DNA from 4 places in the Pseudomonas sp. P4_B4 genome. Region 2 is predicted to be linked to each of the others. Evidence: predicted binding sites of a transcription regulator. Region 2 holds the regulator's gene; each other region holds the start of a gene.

Evidence for each region. The regulator FliA, encoded in region 2, starts transcription of late flagellar genes. The targets are predictions, from matches to a motif close to CTAAAGTTTNNNNNNNNNNNGCCGNTAA.
Region 1: the regulator FliA is predicted to act here: its motif matches at 1,818-1,845, upstream of motA (flagellar motor stator protein MotA).
Region 3: the regulator FliA is predicted to act here: its motif matches at 1,481-1,508, upstream of AC1DVE_RS02730 (methyl-accepting chemotaxis protein).
Region 4: the regulator FliA is predicted to act here: its motif matches at 2,728-2,755, upstream of AC1DVE_RS12220 (flagellin N-terminal helical domain-containing protein).

Annotation. Positions count from the first base shown of each region.
Region 1 covers NZ_JBFUHS010000004.1:125,631-130,313, reverse strand. The annotation lists gene motB (flagellar motor protein MotB) at 1-893, opposite strand, end outside; gene motA (flagellar motor stator protein MotA) at 897-1,748, opposite strand; gene AC1DVE_RS06855 (HDOD domain-containing protein) at 1,916-3,454, shown strand; gene rhdA (thiosulfate sulfurtransferase) at 3,496-4,311, shown strand; gene asd (archaetidylserine decarboxylase) at 4,330-4,683, shown strand, end outside.
Region 2 covers NZ_JBFUHS010000015.1:7,494-12,176, forward strand. The annotation lists gene flhA (flagellar biosynthesis protein FlhA) at 1-418, shown strand, start outside; gene flhF (flagellar biosynthesis GTPase FlhF) at 430-1,758, shown strand; gene fleN (flagellar synthesis regulator FleN) at 1,875-2,705, shown strand; gene fliA (RNA polymerase sigma factor FliA) at 2,702-3,442, shown strand; gene AC1DVE_RS16715 (chemotaxis response regulator CheY) at 3,611-3,982, shown strand; gene AC1DVE_RS16720 (protein phosphatase CheZ) at 4,004-4,683, shown strand, end outside.
Region 3 covers NZ_JBFUHS010000002.1:97,465-102,147, reverse strand. The annotation lists gene acnA (aconitate hydratase AcnA) at 1-540, shown strand, start outside; gene AC1DVE_RS02735 (lysostaphin resistance A-like protein) at 644-1,435, shown strand; gene AC1DVE_RS02730 (methyl-accepting chemotaxis protein) at 1,541-3,106, shown strand; gene AC1DVE_RS02725 (alpha/beta family hydrolase) at 3,313-3,990, opposite strand; gene ccoN (cytochrome-c oxidase, cbb3-type subunit I) at 4,086-4,683, shown strand, end outside.
Region 4 covers NZ_JBFUHS010000009.1:16,658-21,340, reverse strand. The annotation lists gene AC1DVE_RS12230 (flagellar hook-associated protein 3) at 1-1,358, shown strand, start outside; gene AC1DVE_RS12225 (ketoacyl-ACP synthase III) at 1,659-2,588, shown strand; gene AC1DVE_RS12220 (flagellin N-terminal helical domain-containing protein) at 2,836-4,281, shown strand; gene AC1DVE_RS12215 (flagellar protein FlaG) at 4,356-4,683, shown strand, end outside.

The DNA.
Region 1 (4,683 bases), on a different contig from region 2:
CCCGGAGCGGCCGAACCCTGCGGTGCATCAGGAGCAGGCTCCGCCCCTTGCGAACCTTCGATCGCTCGCTGGGCTTTCTTCGTCAGCACCACGATGTCGATACGGCGGTTCACCGGGTTGAACGGATGCTCGCGATCGAACAGCGCCGACGAGGCATAGCCGACCACACGCGCCACCTGAGCATCCGGATAACTGCCCGCCACCAGCGCACGCCGTGCAGCGTTGGCACGGTTGGCCGAAAGCTCCCAGTTACCGAAATCACCGGTGCCGGTGTACGGCTTGGCATCGGTGTGGCCGCTGATGCTGATCTTGTTCGGCACCGCCTTGATGGTGTCGGCCATGGCCAGCAGGATGTCTTCGAAATACGGCTTCAGACGGGCTGAACCCGAGTCGAACATCGGGCGGTTTTCCGCGTCCATGATCTGGATACGCAGGCCGTCCGGCGTGATTTCGAACAGGATCTGATCCTTGAACTTCTGCAGCTGCGGGTTCTCTTCGACCTTGTTCTGCAGCTCTTGCAGCAACAGCTCGAGGCGTTCTTTCTCGACCTGCTCGGCCATGCCTTCAACCTGGTCGGTATCGATGGTGACCTTGTCCGGTTGTGGCTGGGACTTCACCTCGGGGTTGAGGGTGTTTTCCGGCGCCAGGGTCGGCGTGCCGCCCAGATCGATGATGTACGGCGTGCCGCTTTCGGAAAAGCCGATCGGGTCCTTGAAGTAACCGGCGATGGCAATCTTCTGTTCCGGCGTGGCGGTGGACAGCAGCCACAACACCAGAAAGAACGCCATCATCGCCGTGGCGAAGTCGGCGAAGGCGATTTTCCACGCGCCCCCGTGGTGCCCGCCGGCGATGCGCTTGACGCGCTTGATGATTATCGGCTGGTTATTTTCCATGGCTTATCGACCGCGAACCGCTTGTTCCAGCTCGGCGAAGCTTGGACGGTGCGCCGGGTACAGCACCTTGCGTCCGAACTCCACGGCCAGCGATGGCGGCATGCCGGAAGCCGAAGCTACCAGCGAGGCCTTGATGGCTTCGTAGACGTTCAGCTCTTCCTTGGCATCGTGGGCCAGGGAATGGGCCAGCGGGCCGAAGAAGCCGTAGGCGGCGAGAATACCGAAGAAGGTACCCACCAGTGCCGCACCCACGTGCAGGCCGATGGACTTCTGATCGCCCTCACCCAGCGAAGCCATGGTCACCACGATCCCCAGTACCGCCGCGACAATACCGAAACCGGGCATGGCGTCGGCGATGCCGTTCACGGCGTGGGATGGGTGTTCCAGGTCTTCCTTAAGGCTGAACAGTTCCATGTCGAACAAGCCTTCCAGCTCGTGCGGGGCCATGTTGCCGGAGGACATGATGCGCAGGTAATCGCAGATGAACGCGGTCATGCGCTCGTCCTTGAGAACCGTCGGGTACTTGGCGAAGATCGGGCTCGCGGCGGCATCTTCGATGTCGCCTTCGATGGCCATCATGCCTTCGCGGCGGCTCTTGTTGAGGATCTCGTAGATCAGGCCCAGCACTTCCAGATAGAAGCCGTGGTTGAAACGCGAACCAAACATGCTCAGGGACTTCTTGAGCACGTGCATCGTCATGTAGCCGGGGTTGGCCTGCAAAAATGCGCCGAGGGCGGCGCCGCCGATGATCATGACCTCAAAAGGCTGGATCAGGGCGGCAATCTTGCCGTGGGAAAGCACGTATCCGCCGAGCACGCTCGCGAATACGACGATGATGCCGATAATTTTAGCCATAGGTTAGGAGAGCACTTACTGAGTCGGGTTCAAGGTCATATTCGGAAGTTAAAAAATCTCTTCTTCTCCTTATCGGCAAAACTGCGCCAGACTATAGCCAGTTCAGGCGAAAAACTGATTTGACCCCATCCGGGCATAGGTAATGTTGACGATGATCGCCTCCCACCATGGTTAACGAAACGAACGTTACAACCCCGAAACCGACCACTCTCGAAGGCTGGGTCAAGCTTCTCGATGGCGTACGCCTGCCGGTTCCGCAAGCCAGCCACGACCGGGTCTGCAAGGCCATCGGCGACAATCGCAGCTCGCTACGCGACATCGCCGACTTGATGCAAGGCAGTCCGGCCCTGGCCTTGAGCGTGATTCGCGAAGCCAACCGGCATACCCATGGCAGCATGACCGAGCCTGCGGAAAACCTTGAAATTGCGATCAACCGCCTCGGTCTGAAGCGCACCGAAGAGCTGCTCGCGCGCCTGCCCGCCGAACCCCAGTCCGAGATTCCCAAAGCCCTGCGTCAGTTGCAGATGATCAGCCAGCACGCCACGCAACAGGCCAACGGCTTTTTTGCCAGTCGCCTGGCGCGCCTGTGGCAGGACATCCACTGGGGCAGCCTGCTGTTTCTTTCGCCCCTGTGGCCGCTGGCGCTGACCCATCCAAAACTGCTCGAAGACTGGGAGCTGCGGGTCATCCATAAAGGTGAGTCGGCACGCAAAGTCGAACAGCAACTGTTTGGTGTGCGCCTGCTGGACATCGGCCAGGCACTGGTGGAGATCTGGCGCTTGCCGATCTGGGTGCAGCAGGGCTATCGACTGTTGCTCACTGAACAGCGCGAACTGGTGAAAGTCCTGCGCATCGCCCGTGACAGCGAGCATCCACTGCGCCAGCAGAACCGCCTCGATGACGATCCGACCCTGCGTCGCTGGCTCAATCAACCGGCCAATACGGTGCTGCTGGCCAACGGTCTGGCGCTGTCGGCACAACACGCCTGGGACAGCCCGCACAGTGAGCGCTGGCAGTACCTGACCAGCCTTTACCTGCAAATGCCGATGGACGAGCTGCAGCAACAATTGCACCAGCAAGCCGCCAACAGCGCCCGCCATCACGCCATGCCCGACCTCTGGCACCCTGCCGAATCGCTGATCTGGCCGTGGGGCTTGAACCGTGTCCACGCAGGCTTGCTGCCGGCGGCGGCACCGAGCGCCGAAGAGCTGGCAACGTGGCGCAAGCAATGCGCCGAATTGCTGGTCGAGCCGAGTCGCTTCACCAACGCCATGCACTTGACCATCGCCGCCCGGGACGCCCTCGTGGCCTGCGGCATGCGTCGGGTGATGATCCTGATGGCCGACCGTACCCACGCCAACCTGCGCGTGCACCAGACGGCCGGGCTGCCGAAGGAAGCGGCCGGGCTGAACTTCGTGGTCAGCCAGAGCAACGTGTTGCAGCGCCTGCTCGCGCAACAGGCCCAGGTGCGCCTGACGCCAGCCAACAACGCGCAATTCTCGGCCCTGCTGCCCAACAGCCTGCGCTCACAGTTCAGCGGCGAACACTTGCTGCTGCGTTCGCTAGTCAACAATGGAAGGGTGATCATGATCGTCGTGGCGGATCAAGGCGGCGGGCCGTTTTCGGAAATTTCCGTACAGGCCTTCGGCAAAACCGCGCAGTGCATCGAGAAAGCCCTGCACAGCTTTAGCCACCGAGGCCAATAAGCTACGTTACAATCCTCCCTTTTGTGCTCTGGAGACCTCACATGTCTGACTTCTCTGGCTTGCCGCTGGTGATCGAGCCGAGCGACTTGCTCCCTCGCCTCGACGCCCGCGAACTGATTCTGGTGGACTTGACCAGTGCCGCCCGCTACGCCGAAGGGCACATTCCCGGCGCGCGCTTTGTCGATCCGAAGCGCACGCAGCTCGGCCAGCCCCCCGCCCCTGGACTGATGCCCCCGCTGGCAGCACTCGAAACGCTGTTTGGTGAGCTGGGACACAACCCCGACGCGGTCTACGTGGTGTATGACGACGAAGGCGGCGGTTGGGCCGGGCGCTTCATCTGGCTGCTGGATGTCATCGGCCACAGCAAGTACCACTATGTCGACGGTGGCCTACCGGCCTGGCTGGCTGAAGGTTCGCCCATGTCGATCCAGATCCCGCCACCCGTGGGTGGCCCGGTTTCACTGACCTTGCACGACGAACCCACCGCCACTCGCGAATACTTGCAAAGCCGTCTCGGCGCCGCCGACCTGGCGATCTGGGATGCACGCGGGCCGCTGGAGTACTCCGGCGAGAAAGTCCTGGCAGCCAAGGGCGGGCACATTCCCGGCGCGGTCAATTTCGAATGGACCGCCGGCATGGATCAGACGCGCCAGCTGCGCATCCGCACCGACATGCCGCAGATCCTCGAACAACTCGGGATCAGCAAAGACAAAGAAGTGATTACCCACTGCCAGACCCATCATCGTTCTGGCTTTACCTATCTGGTGGCCAAGGCTCTCGGTTATCCGCGGGTCAAAGGCTACGCCGGCTCCTGGGGCGAATGGGGCAACCATCCCGATACCCCTGTAGAGATTTGAGATTTTTAAGGACCGTTAATGAACAAGCGTCTGTTTATCATCAGCCAGTACCTGCTGCCCCACAACTTGCTCTCGCGACTGGCCGGCTGCATTGCCGAATGCCGCGTGCGCTGGTTCAAGAATGCCTTTACCACCTGGTTCGCCAAGCGTTATCAGGTGGACATGTCCCTGGCGCTGGTCGAAGACCTGACCGCCTACGAGCACTTCAACGCGTTCTTCACCCGCGCACTGAAAGACGGTGCCCGTCCGCTGGACGAGACCCCGGGCGCGGTCCTCAGCCCGGCCGACGGCGCGATCAGCCAGCTCGGCCCGATCGAGCATGGCCGCGTGTTCCAGGCCAAAGGCCACAGCTTCAGCGTGCTGGAACTGTTG
Region 2 (4,683 bases):
CAACAATGCCGCCAAGAGTCAAGATACCGCCGCGCTGGTGGCTGCCGTGCGTGTTGGCGTATCCCGTGCAATCGTCCAAAGCATTGTAGGCACTGAGTCGGAGCTGCCAGTTATCACGCTGGAGCCAAGGTTGGAACAGATATTGCTCAATAGTCTGCAAAAGGCCGGGCAAGGCTCGGAAGAGGGTGTTCTGCTGGAGCCAAGCATGGCTGAGAAGCTGCAACGTTCGTTGATCGACGCAGCGCAGCGCCAGGAGATGCAAGGTCAGCCGGTGATTCTGCTGGTGGCCGGTCCGGTTCGCGCGATGCTCTCGCGATTCGGCCGGCTCGCAGTCCCGGGTTTGCACGTGTTGGCTTACCAGGAAATCCCTGACAACAAGCAAGTGACCATCGTTGCGACAGTAGGGCCCAACGGCTGAGGTAGTGGTTTATGCAAGTTAAGCGTTTTTTCGCCGCCGATATGCGTCAGGCCATGAAGCTGGTTCGCGATGAGCTGGGCGCTGATGCCGCCATCATTGGCAACCGCCGGATCGCAGGAGGTGTCGAACTGACGGCTGCACTGGATTACAAGTTGTCGGCGCTGGCACCGCGGGTTCCGAACATGGAACTCGAAGACGAGCTGCGCAAGACTCAGTCGCGGATCGTCACTGCCCAGGCCGAACTGAGCCTGCGTGGCGACGGCGAGAGCGACAATGCGACCAATCGCCAGTTGTTCGCCGGCTTGCCGCTCACCGCAGCCGAGCCGTTGATCGAACCAACGTACGCCGAACCCCGTCGCCCCGCACCGGCTGCTGCACCAGCCTCCACTGGCGTGGACCCGCGCGCGTTCGACTCGATGCGTTTCGAACTCAACAGCCTGCGCGAACTCATGGAAGTCCAACTCGGCTCGCTGGCCTGGAATCAGCTGCAGGGCAGCCGTCCGGACCAGGCCAACCTCTGGCGTCGCCTGCAACGCATCGGCCTGTCCGGCCCGCTGTCGCGCGACCTTTTGACGATGATCACCGATATCGAAGAGCCTCGTCAGGCCTGGCGCATGTTGCTGGCGCACCTGGCGCGCATGATCGTGACACCGGAAATCGAGCCGCTGGAAGAGGGCGGTGTGATCGCCATGGTAGGCCCAGCCGGCATGGGCAAGACCACCACCCTGGCCAAGCTGGCTGCCCGTTACGTGCTCAAGTACGGCGCGCAGAACATTGCGCTGGTGAGCATGGACAGCTTCCGCATCGGTGCCCAGGAGCAGCTCAAGACCCTGGGGCGCATACTCAACGTGTCGGTGACCCACGTCGATCCGGGCCAGTCGCTGGTGCAGGCGCTGGAACCCTTGCTGCGCAAGCGCGTGGTACTGATCGATACCGCCGGCCTGCAGGCCAGCGACCCGGCCCTGCGCATGCAGCTCGAAAGCCTGGCCGGTCGAGGCATCCGCTCGAAAAATTATCTGGTTCTGGCAACCACCAGCCAGAAACAGGTTCTAACCGCCGCTTATCACAGTTACAAGCGTTGTGGGCTCGCTGGCTGCATCCTGACTAAACTGGATGAAACGGCTAGTCTGGGCGAGGTGTTGAGCCTGGCCATCAGTCATGAGCTGCCGGTGGCCTACCTGACCGATGGCCCGCGGATTCCGGATGATCTCCATCTGCCGCGCCGTCATCAGTTGGTCAGTCGCGCCGTCAGCGTGCAAATGCAGGAAGAACCCAGCGAAGAAGCCATGGCTGACATGTTCGCTGATATTTACCACAGCCAAACCAAGCAGGTTGGCTAAGGTAGTAATGAACAGTTTTTGTACCTACATCGATGGTCTGCCATGCATTGTTCCGTTTGTGAACGCGCAGCCAGTAATGTGGCCTCCGTCTATGCAAGACAAGGTAAAGAAATAACATGGGCAGCATGCATCCCGTACAGGTGATCGCGGTGACCGGCGGCAAAGGTGGCGTCGGGAAAACTAATGTGTCAGTGAACTTGTCCCTGGCTCTGGCTGAGCTTGGCCGGCGCGTCATGCTGTTGGACGCCGACCTGGGACTGGCGAACGTTGACGTTCTGCTGGGCCTGACACCCAAACGTACCCTGGCCGACGTGATCGAGGGCCGCTGCGAACTGCGCGATGTACTGCTGCAGGGCCCCGGCGGTATCCGTATCGTTCCGGCCGCATCCGGCACTCAGAGCATGGTGCATCTGAGCCCCGCGCAACACGCCGGCCTGATCCAGGCCTTCAGCGATATCGGCGACAACCTCGACGTATTGGTGATCGACACCGCGGCGGGCATTGGTGACTCGGTAGTCAGTTTCGTTCGCGCAGCCCAGGAAGTGCTGCTGGTGGTGTGCGACGAGCCGACCTCGATCACTGACGCCTACGCATTGATCAAATTGCTTAACCGTGACTACGGCATGAACCGCTTCCGCGTCCTGGCCAACATGGCCCAGAGCCCGCAGGAAGGGCGCAACCTGTTCGCCAAGTTGACCAAGGTCACGGATCGCTTCCTCGACGTCGCCCTGCAATACGTCGGCGCGGTGCCCTACGACGAAAGCGTGCGCAAGGCGGTGCAGAAGCAGCGCGCCGTCTACGAGGCCTTCCCGCGTTCCAAGTGCTCGCTGGCATTCAAGGCGATCGCACAGAAGGTCGATACCTGGCCGCTGCCTGCCAACCCGCGCGGGCACCTGGAATTTTTCGTCGAGCGCCTCGTGCAGCAGACAGCAGGACCGGTTCTATGACGGCAAGCGGTTACAACCTCTACAAAACATCGGCGCGTGATGCGCAGTACGAGCTGATCGAGCGTTACGCGCCGCTGGTTAAACGCATTGCCTACCACTTGTTGGCGCGCCTGCCGGCCAGTGTCCAGGTCGAAGACCTGATCCAGGCCGGGATGATCGGCCTGCTTGAGGTGTCGACCAAGTATGACGCCAGCAAAGGCGCCAGTTTCGAGACGTACGCGGGCATTCGAATCCGCGGCGCCATGCTCGATGAAGTGCGTAAGGGGGACTGGGCGCCACGTTCGGTTCACCGCAATACACGCATGGTCAGCGACGCCATTCGCTCGATTGAAGCGAAAACCGGTCGTGATGCTAAAGATCACGAAGTTGCGGCCGAACTCCAATTGAGTCTCGACGATTACTACGGGATTTTGAACGACACCCTGGGCAGCCGGCTGTTCAGTTTCGACGATCTGTTGCAGGACGGCGAACACGAAGGGCTGCACGAGGATGGGGCGAGTGCTCATATCGAGCCGTCACGCGACCTGGAAGATGAACGCTTCCAGGCTGCGCTGGCAGATGCGATTGCCAATTTGCCGGAGCGTGAGCGACTGGTGTTGGCGCTGTACTACGACGAAGAGTTGAACCTCAAGGAAATCGGTGAGGTCCTTGGGGTCAGCGAATCTCGGGTCAGCCAGTTACACAGCCAGTGCGCGGCCCGTTTGCGGGGGCGTTTGGGGGAGTGGCGAGCGCGCTGAAGGCAGTGTGGGGGACACTGCGAACGAGGCCGGTGTGGTGTTGAACTGCGCCGGTCGCGATCTGTTGTGCTCCAGACAGTCATCGAGTGCTTTGCCGGATTGATTGAAATGGCGTGTCCAGGTGCTGGGCGCGTTTAAGACTGCTTGGAGGTCGAATTGGACAAGAACATGAAAATCCTCATCGTTGATGACTTCTCAACGATGCGGCGGATCATCAAGAACCTGCTGCGTGACCTTGGGTTCACCAACACCGTCGAGGCCGACGATGGCACTACCGCCATTCCGGTGCTCAACAGCGGAAGCATCGACTTTCTGGTAACGGACTGGAACATGCCTGGCATGACCGGTATCGATCTGCTGCGCCATGTGCGTGCCGATGAAAAGCTCAAGCACCTGCCGGTGCTGATGGTGACCGCTGAAGCCAAGCGTGAGCAGATCATCGAAGCGGCCCAGGCCGGCGTTAACGGCTATGTGGTCAAACCCTTCACGGCCCAGGCGTTGAAAGAAAAAATCGAGAAGATTTTCGAACGCATCGGTTGATGAGTGCGCCATGGGGGAGCTATGGGCAATAACGAAACTTCATTGGGCGATTTTGAATCGACCCTGAAAAAACACGCCGTCGAATTGGTCGCCAGCCTTGAAAAAGGCAAGTTCGGCGACGCGGTGCAATTGATCCATGAGCTCAACCAGACCCGTGACCGCGGCCTGTATCAGGAAGTGGGCAAGCTCACTCGCGAACTGCATAGCGCGATCGTCAATTTCCAGATTGACCCGCACATGCCGCAAGCCGAAGAAGTGTCGCAGATCACCGACGCCACCGAGCGTCTGGGGTATGTGGTCAAGCTGACCGAGGCCGCGGCCAACCGCACCATGGATCTGGTGGAAAGTGCCACGCCGCTGGTCAATGGCCTGGCGGATGAAGCCAAGGTGTTGAGCGCGGACTGGGGGCGCTTCATGCGTCGCGAAGTCGGCGCGCAAGAGTTTCGTGAACTGGCCCGGCGGGTCGACGGGTTCCTGGCGCGCAGCGGCACGGACAATCGCGCGGTGTCGGGCAACCTCAACGACATCCTGCTCGCCCAGGATTACCAGGACCTCACAGGCCAGGTGATCAAGCGTGTGACCCAGTTGGTCACCGAAGTTGAAAGCAACCTGCTCAAGCTCGTGCTGATGGCCAGTCAGGTGGACCGCTTTGCGGGCATCGAACATGACCGCGAAGCGATGCTTGCAGAAAAAGATCCACA
Region 3 (4,683 bases), on a different contig from region 2:
ATGATGCGCGGCACCTTCGCCAACATCCGCATACGCAACGAAATGCTCGGCGGCGAAGAAGGCGGCAACACCCGCTACATTCCCACCGGCGAGAAAATGCCGATCTACGACGCCGCCATGCGTTATCAGGCTTCAGGCACGCCGCTGGTGGTGTTCGCCGGCCAGGAATACGGCACCGGTTCGAGTCGCGACTGGGCGGCCAAAGGCACCAATCTGCTGGGGGTGAAAGCGGTCATCGCCGAAAGCTTCGAACGGATTCACCGCTCCAACCTGGTGGGCATGGGCGTGCTGCCGCTGCAGTTCAAGCTGGATCAGAACCGCAAGAGCCTGAAGCTCAACGGCAGTGAAACCCTGGACATCCTCGGCTTGACCGGCGTCGAGTTGACGCCACGGATGAACCTGACGCTGGTCATCACTCGCGAAGACGGCAGCAGCGAAAAAGTCGAGGTGTTGTGCCGCATCGATACGCTCAATGAGGTTGAGTACTTCAAGTCGGGGGGGATTCTGCATTACGTGTTGCGGCAGTTGATCGCTTCGTAACGGACGACTGACACAAACACCGCCTTCGGGCGGTGTTTTTGTTTGAGCTCTGCTTATAATCGCAGCCCTCGCCACAAAAGCTCTACATCTCTAAGGACTTCAAATGATTGCCCTGCCATGGATGCTTCTGGCCCTGCTTTCCTTCGGCTACGGTCTGGCGCTGACCTACGGCCATCTCGGCTGGCTCTCGGCAATCTCGGTGTTCTTGTTGCTGGTCGCTGGCGCAGCGGTTCGCCAGCGCGAGATCCCTTTTGTCCGCTACCTCGGCCACGGACTGTTCATCGTCCTGGCTCTGGCCCTGGCGACGCATTGGCTACCCGGTTTCTACAACGGTCGCGGTATCGATCCCCAACGTTTTACCGATAATGCCGTGTCATTCGCCATGCACCTGAATCTGGACAAACCGCTGATCGGCTTCTGGCTGTTACTGGTTTGTCCGTGGATTGTCGGCCGCCGTTCGCTTCGGCTATCGCTGTATGCCACCGCACTGGCATTGACCTTGAGCGCCGTGCTGGCGTTGGGTGGCGCGTTGTTGCTGGGCGTAATCGCCTGGGCGCCGAAATGGCCGGATCAAGCCTGGCTGTGGTTACTGAACAATCTGCTGCTGGTGACGCTGGTCGAAGAAGCGCTGTTCCGTGGCTACATCCAGGGCGGCCTGAGCCGGTACCTCAAAGACCGGCCCCACGGTGAACACCTCGCCCTGCTGCTGGCATCATTGATCTTCGGCCTGGCCCATGTTGGCGCGGGATGGCAGTGGGTATTGCTGGCAACGCTGGCCGGGGTCGGTTATGGCCTGGCCTACCGATTCGGCGGGCTGGGCGCCGCCATTGCCAGCCACTTTGGCTTGAACCTGCTGCACTTCGGCCTGTTCACCTATCCGATGCTCGCCGGCTGACGCAAGGGTCATTTTGCGACGCATCGCTGACTATCGAAAAATAATCTCAACAATCCGCCGGCCTTGCCGATACAGCACTTGAAAGCCTTGCGGATTAAAAAAGCCATGCGTAACAACCAGCCTATTACACAACGCGAGCGGACCTTCCCGGCTCAGCAACGGTTGATTTCCACCACCGATGCCAAGGGCATGATCACCTACTGTAACGACGCTTTCGTCGAGATCAGCGGGTATTCCCGAGAGGAGCTGATCCGTGCACCGCACAACCTGGTCCGTCACCCCGACGTCCCGGTCGCGGTGTTCGCCCACATGTGGGACACGCTGAAACAAGGCTTGCCATGGATGGGCATTGTCAAGAATCGCTGCAAGACCGGTGATCATTACTGGGTGAACGCCTATGTGACACCGATCTTCGAAGGCAATCAGGTGATCGGTTACGAGTCGGTGCGGGTCAAGCCCAGCGCCGAACAGATCCGCCGCGCCGAAGCGCTCTACCAACGCATCAACCAAGGCAAGTCGGCCATTCCCTCCTCGGATAAATGGTTGCCGATCCTGCAGGACTGGCTGCCGTTCATCCTGGTCAGCCAATTGAGCTTCATGATCGGTGCCTCCCTGAACTCCCATTGGGGGTTTGCCCTGGCTGCGGGTCTTTCGGTGCCGCTGGGCCTGATGGGCCTCCAGTGGCAACAGCGTGGCCTCAAGCGTTTGCTGCGCCTGGCCGAGCAGACCACCTCCGATCCGTTGATCGCCCAGATGTACACCGACAGTCGCGGCGCCCAGGCGCGTCTGGAAATGTCCATCCTCAGTCAGGAAGCACGCCTGAAAACCTGCCTGACGCGCCTGCAGGACACGGCCGAACACCTGACCGATCAGGCCAGGCAATCCGATGCCCTGGCGCACAACAGCTCCAGCGGCCTGGAACGTCAACGGGTCGAGACCGAACAAGTGGCCACCGCGGTCAACCAGATGGCCGCTACCACCCAGGAAGTCGCCAGCCACGTGCAACGCACCGCCGACGCCACCCAGGAAGCCAATCGCCTGACCGGTCGTGGTCGTGACATCGCCGGGGAAACCCGCGAAGCCATCCAGCGCCTGTCGGTAGTCGTCGGTGAAACCGGCGTGACCGTGACCCAACTGGCCAAGGACAGCAACGAAATCGGTGGCGTGGTCGACGTGATCAAAGGCATCGCCGACCAGACCAACCTGCTGGCCCTGAACGCTGCCATCGAAGCGGCCCGTGCTGGCGAGATGGGTCGTGGTTTTGCGGTGGTGGCCGACGAAGTCCGTCAACTGGCGCAACGCACCAGCGAGTCCACCGGGCAGATTCACGCGCTGATCGCCAAACTGCAACAAACCGCCGGCACCGCGGTGCAAACCATGGAAGCCGGGCATCGCCAGGCGGAAGAAGGCGTGGCGCGGGTACTGGAAGCGGACCAGGCACTGGTGGGGATCAGCGAAGCGGTGGCCAACATCACCGACATGACCACCCAGATCGCCGCCGCAACCGAAGAGCAAAGCGCCGTGGCCGAAGAAATCAGCCGCAACATCAGCAACATTTCTGAGTTGGCGGACCAGACCGCGGAACAGGCGCAGAACTCGGCGTTGCTGAGTGAAGAGCTGACCAAGACTGCCAATACCCAGTATTCGTTGGTGGAGCGGTTTAACCGCTGATAGAGGCGGGAATGACAAAAACCCGGACAGTAAGAGCTTCCGGGTTTTTTATTGAGCCTGTGAAAGTGATGTTGCCCAGGAGTGCCTCATCGCAAGCAGGCTCACTCCTACAGTTGATCGTTGTCGACACAAAAATCTGTGCCCACCGTAGATCCAATGTAGGAGCGAGCCTGCTCGCGATGAGGCCATGAAAGGCAATGAAGAATTCACTGAAGAAATGAAGCCACCTTCTGCGCCGCTGCCGCCACATGCTGCTCATGACTAAACCCTGAAGCCTTCAACGGCTTCAAGTCATGATCCCCCGCCACCAGCCAGAACACCTCGATACCCGGCGATAGCGCATAACCCTCGACCGCCTCGCGATTGCCCAACGCATCGCGCTCACCTTGCACGATCAAGGTTCGCGTCTTCAGCCCGGCCAAATGCTCAACCCTTGGCTTCTCCGGTTTGCCTACCGCATAAAACGGATACCCCAGGCACACCAGCGCATGCGCACCCAATTCATCCGCGAGCAAACTGGCCATCCGCCCGCCCATGGACTTGCCACCAATGGCCAGCGGCCCAGTGACATGGCGTCGCACCTGGGCATACACCTCACGCCAGCATTCCAGCAGTTTCGGTGCCGGGTTCGGCGGGCGTTTGCCGCCATCGAGGCGCCGCTGTGCCATATAGGGAAACTCGAAGCGCAACACGTTGACGCCTTGCGCGGCGAGGCGTGCAGCCATGTCGTTCATCCAGTCACTGTCCATCGGTGCGCCGGCGCCATGGGCGAGGATCAGCGTCGCCGCAGCCTTGCCAGTCGCGGCATTCCACAACCAACCATGATCCCGCACGCACTGCGCCCATTGATCCCCGTCAATACCGGCCTTGTGCCCTTTGTCCATGCTTGCCTCGCTTTTAGTCTGCCTATAACTCCGGCCGAAGGGTGCGCTGCCTTGCGCGAGTGCGCTCACTTCGGCTGAACCGTGGATGGGGAACCATGAACACTTCTATCAGTACCGCCTACAACTACAAGGTGGTCCGCCAATTCGCCATTATGACGGTGGTGTGGGGCATCGTCGGCATGGGGCTCGGGGTTTTTCTCGCTGCCCAGTTGGTCTGGCCCGAACTCAACTTCAATTTGCCGTGGACCAGCTTCGGCCGCTTGCGCCCGCTGCACACCAACGCGGTGATCTTCGCCTTTGGCGGCTGCGCCTTGTTCGCCAGTTCGTTCTATTCGGTGCAACGCACCTGCCAGACCCAATTGTTCGCGCCGAAAATCGCCGCGTTCTGTTTCTGGGGCTGGCAGCTTGTGATCCTGCTGGCAGCCATCAGCCTGCCGCTGGGCTACACCAGTTCCAAGGAATACGCCGAGCTGGAATGGCCGATCGACATCCTGATCACCATCGTCTGGGTCGCCTACGCCATCGTGTTCTTCGGCACGATCATGCAGCGCAAGACCAAGCACATTTATGTCGGCAACTGGTTCTTCGGTGCGTTCATCATCACCGTGGCGATCCTGCACATCGTCAACAACATGGAATTGCCGGTCAGCTTCACCAAGTCCTACTCTCTGTACTCCGGCGCCACCGATGCGA
Region 4 (4,683 bases), on a different contig from region 2:
TGCTGGACAGCATCAACAACGTGCTGCAAAAAGTCAGTGAGTTGGCGATACGAGCCGGTGGCGGTTCGTTGAACGACGATGACCGTAAATCCATCGCCGCCGAACTCAAGCAGTCCGAAGAGCAATTGCTGAGCCTGATGAACAGCAAGGATGCCAGCGGCAAGTACATTTTCTCCGGCGCGAGTAACAACACTCAGCCGTTTGTACGCAACAGTGACGGCACCTACAGCTATCAGGGCGACCAGACCCAGCTGGAACTGAAGATCGGCGATTCGATGTCCCTGGGCCTGAACGATACCGGTTGGGACGTTTTCCAGCAGGCAATCAATGCCGCCCGCAGTTCGACCACCATGACAGCACCTGCCGTTAATGACGGGCGGGTGGACTTGTCCCCGGGACTGGTAAATTCCGGTCCGGCCTTCGATGCGAGTTTCCGCAACGGTCAGCCTTACACCATGTCGTTCACCAGCAGTACCCAGTTCGTGATTACCGATGCGCTGGGTAATGACGTGACGGCGGAAGCGACCGGTGGTGGCAAATTTGATCCGAATGCCAAGGGCGGTTCCGACGTCAACTTCCGTGGTGTGACTTTTAAGCTGGACATCACTTTCCAGGCGGGTGACACACCTGCCGACTCCGCCAGCGCCGACGCCGTGATCGCCGGTCACAGCTTCCAGTTGACGGCCAAGCCGGACAGCTTCGTCGCCAACCGCGCCCCGAACAACCCATCGACGGCGATCATTACCCAGACTGCGGTGACCAATGCCACCGATTACAAGAGCTTCTTCCCCGAAGGCGGGGCGGTGCTGAAGTTCACCGGTACCGGGACCTTTGAGCTGTACGCGCGCCCATTGACCAGCACCAGTACCCCGGTTACCACCGGGACTGTAGTGGCAGGCGTGGCGACGGCGGCGGGTGTCAGCTTCACTTTGGGCGGCACACCGTCGACGCCGGCGGCAGGCGATCAGTTTGATATCGCGGTCAATACACACCAGACCCAGAACGTCCTCGATACCATCAGCCAGCTGCGTTCGGCGCTCGACGCGCCGACCCAAGGCAACCCGGTCGCCCAGCGTTTTATGGAAGACACCGTCGCTTCCGCCATTGCCAACCTGAACAACTCCAAGAACCAGGTTGACCTGGCGCGTGGGGCGATCGGTGCCCGGGGCAATGTGATGGACATGCAGACTGATCAGAACACCAGCTCCCGCCTGATCAACGAATCGACCGGCAACTCGATCAAGAATACCGACCCGGCGGAAGTGCTGACGCGTCTGACTTTGCAGCAAACCATGCTGCAGGCCGCGCAACTGGCGTTCGCCAAGGTTTCCCAGTTGAGCCTGTTCAACAAGCTTTGAGTCGGTCTTGATCGCTCGCGGCCAGTCCCTTTCATAGGGGGCTGGCTTTTTTTTGCCTTTTTTCGGCGCGTCGCGTAGCAGGGTGGGGCGGGATCCGGACCATAAAATCAAATAAAGCACTGATCTCTGAGTGACCCGCCAGTCAAAACGCGCATCTTCACTGTATCCTGTCTGCGGGCGGTGAAAGGTGGCGGACTGTTCAAGGTGTTTGCTTGAGCGCCGACGATGCCAGGCCCTGACTGTAGACGCCCTCGATTCAGCGAGCGGCGATGTTCAGCTGTTTATTATTGGGAAGCCATAATGATTGGCATAAAAAATATTGCGAGTTACGTGCCGGCAGCCGGGGTTGATAACTACGCCCAGGGTGCAAAGTTCGACAAGGACGAAACCTTCATCCTCGGCAAGATCGGTTCGGCGTTTTTGCCGCGTATGGATGCCGATCAGGAAACGTCCGACCTGTGTGTCGAAGCCGCCAATGCGCTGTTCGCCGCCAGCCCCGAGCTCAAGCGTGAAGCCATCGATTGCCTGATCGTCGTCACCCAGAACGGTGATGAAGAAGGGTTGCCGCACACCGCTGCGATCGTTCAGGACAAGCTGGGCCTGCCGACCCATGTCGCCGCTTTCGATATTTCCCTGGGCTGTTCCGGCTATGTGTACGGCATCTACGCGATCAAAGGCTTTATGGAAGCGACAGGTCTGAAAAACGGCCTGCTGATCACCGCCGATCCGTATTCGAAGATCGTCGACCCGGAAGACCGCAACACCACCATGTTGTTCGGCGATGCCGCCACTGCGACCTGGATGGGCGAAAACGCTGTCTGGCAGTTGGGCAAGTCGAAGTTCGGCACCGACGGTTCCGGCGCGCCGCACCTGAAGGTCACCGACGGTGTGTTCTTCATGAATGGCCGCCAGGTCTTCAACTTCGCCTTGTTGAAAGTCCCGGCGCATTTGCATGAGCTGCTGGATGAGTCGAACTTGCAGGCCAGCGACATCGATGCCTTCTGCATTCACCAGGGCAGCGCGGCCATCGTCGATGCCGTAGCGCGCCGCTTCGAAGAAGGTGAGCCGGAGAAGTTCGTCAAGGACATGCTCGAAACCGGCAACACGGTTTCCTCCAGCATCCCGCTGCTGCTGCAAAACCATGTGTTCGATTCGAAATGGACGCGCGTGGCCATCAGCGGCTTCGGTGTAGGTCTATCGTGGGGCTCGGCGATTCTCTATCGCGGTTGATGGCTGGAATACAGGCATAAAAAACGCCCGGTAACGTAAGTTGCCGGGCGTTTTGCTTTTTTATGGCGCCGATTTTCTGGCTGTAAAGCCTTGAAAATAAAGGGCTGGCACGCTGCCACTAAAAATCTGCAAAAAACCGCTCAAGCAAAGCCTCTTCACGACGATAACTATTACGTAGGTTCTCTAGGCCAAACCCGACGGATGTCAGGGCCGGAAGCCGAAGTATCCATCCAACGAGGATTTCGTCATGGCTTTAACAGTAAACACCAACCTTGCATCGCTGAACGTTCAAAAGAACCTGACCCGTTCGTCTGACGCTCTGCAAACTTCGATGCAACGCCTGTCTTCCGGCCTGCGTATCAACAGCGCTAAAGATGACGCTGCTGGCCTGCAAATTTCCAACCGTCTGACCAGCCAGATCAACGGCCTGCAGACCGCTATCAAGAACGCCGGTGACGGTATCTCCATCGCGCAAACTGCTGAAGGCGCGATGCAAGAATCCACCAACATCCTGCAGAAAATGCGTACCCTGGCCCTGGCTTCCGCGAACGGCTCGCCTAGCGCCGAAGACCGTAAGTCGAACAACGCTGAATACACCGCACTGACTGCTGAGCTGACCCGTATCGCTACCACCACTACCTTCGGTGGTCGTAACCTGCTGGACGGTTCCTTCGGTACTACCCAGTTCCAAGTGGGCGCCAACGCCAACCAGACCATCAACATGACTCTGGGCGACGTATCGGCTAACAACATCGGTTCCCAGCAGCTGAAGTCCGTGGCCATCGCGCCAAGCGCTACCGGTGTTGCCGGCGGTGCTCTGGCTATCACTGGTGGTGGCCAGACCGCTAGCGTAACTGTTGCTGCCGGCCAGTCTGCCAAGGCTACCGCTGCTCAACTGAACGGCGCTATCGGTGGCCTGTCGGCTACTGCCAGCACTGAAGCCCAGTTCACTGTAAACACCGCTGCGATCCTGGCCGCTACTCCAGCCAGCGCCAACTTCTCCATCAAGGTAGGCAGCGGCACCGCAGTCAACATGGTTGGTGTTACAGACACTGCTGGCCTGGCTGACCAACTGAAGTCCAACGCTGCCAAGCTGGGTATCAGCGTTAACTACAACGCCACCACCAACAACCTGCAAATCAAGTCCGACACCGGTGAAAACATCACTCTGGACACTGGTGACGCCGGCGCAATCGCTGGTATCACCGTTGCTGCCAAAAACGGTGCTGGTGCCTACGGTACTGGTGTTGCTGCCGCTGCTGGTCCAATCCAGGTTACCGGTGCAGTATCGCTGAACTCCACCAACAGCTACTCGCTGAGCGGTGCTGGTGCAACCGGTCTGTTCGTTGCTGCCGGTACTACCGTCAGCTCGGCTAAAACTACCGTCAACAACACTGACGTGACCACTGCCACCAACGCGCAAAACGCTGTTGACGTGATCACCCAGGCCATCGCCAACATCGACTCCCAGCGTGCTGACCTCGGTGCTGTACAAAACCGTTTCGATAGCACCGTGGCCAACCTGCGCAGCATCTCGGACAACTCCACCGCTGCTCGTGGCGTGATCCAGGACGTCGACTTCGCGTCGGAAACTGCTCAGCTGACCAAGCAACAAACCCTGCAACAGGCTTCCACCGCGATCCTGTCCCAGGCTAACCAGCTGCCATCCGCTGTACTGAAGCTGCTTCAGTAATTCCAGCGCTTGGTGACTGACGGAAGGGCGCGTTTACGTGCCCTTTCGTCTTTTCCGTGATGAGGAGATTTAGCATGGACATGAGCGTCAAGTTGAACCTGTCTTATCCGGCCGTTGCGCCGCAGAGCGCAGCGCCGATTGTCACTGCCAAACAGGATCAGCCCAAGGTTGAAGCCGTTGCGTCATCGGGTTCCGAACCCAAGCGCGACGACCTGGAAAAGGCTGTGACCGATATTCAGGAATTCGTCCAGGCTGCCCAGCGCAAACTGGATTTTTCCATTGATGATTCCACCGGCCGGGTCGTGGTCAAGGTCATTGCCACCGATACCGGTGACGTGATTCGCCAGATCCCTTCGGAAACCGCACTGAAACTGGCACAAAGCCTGTCGGACGCCAGTAGTT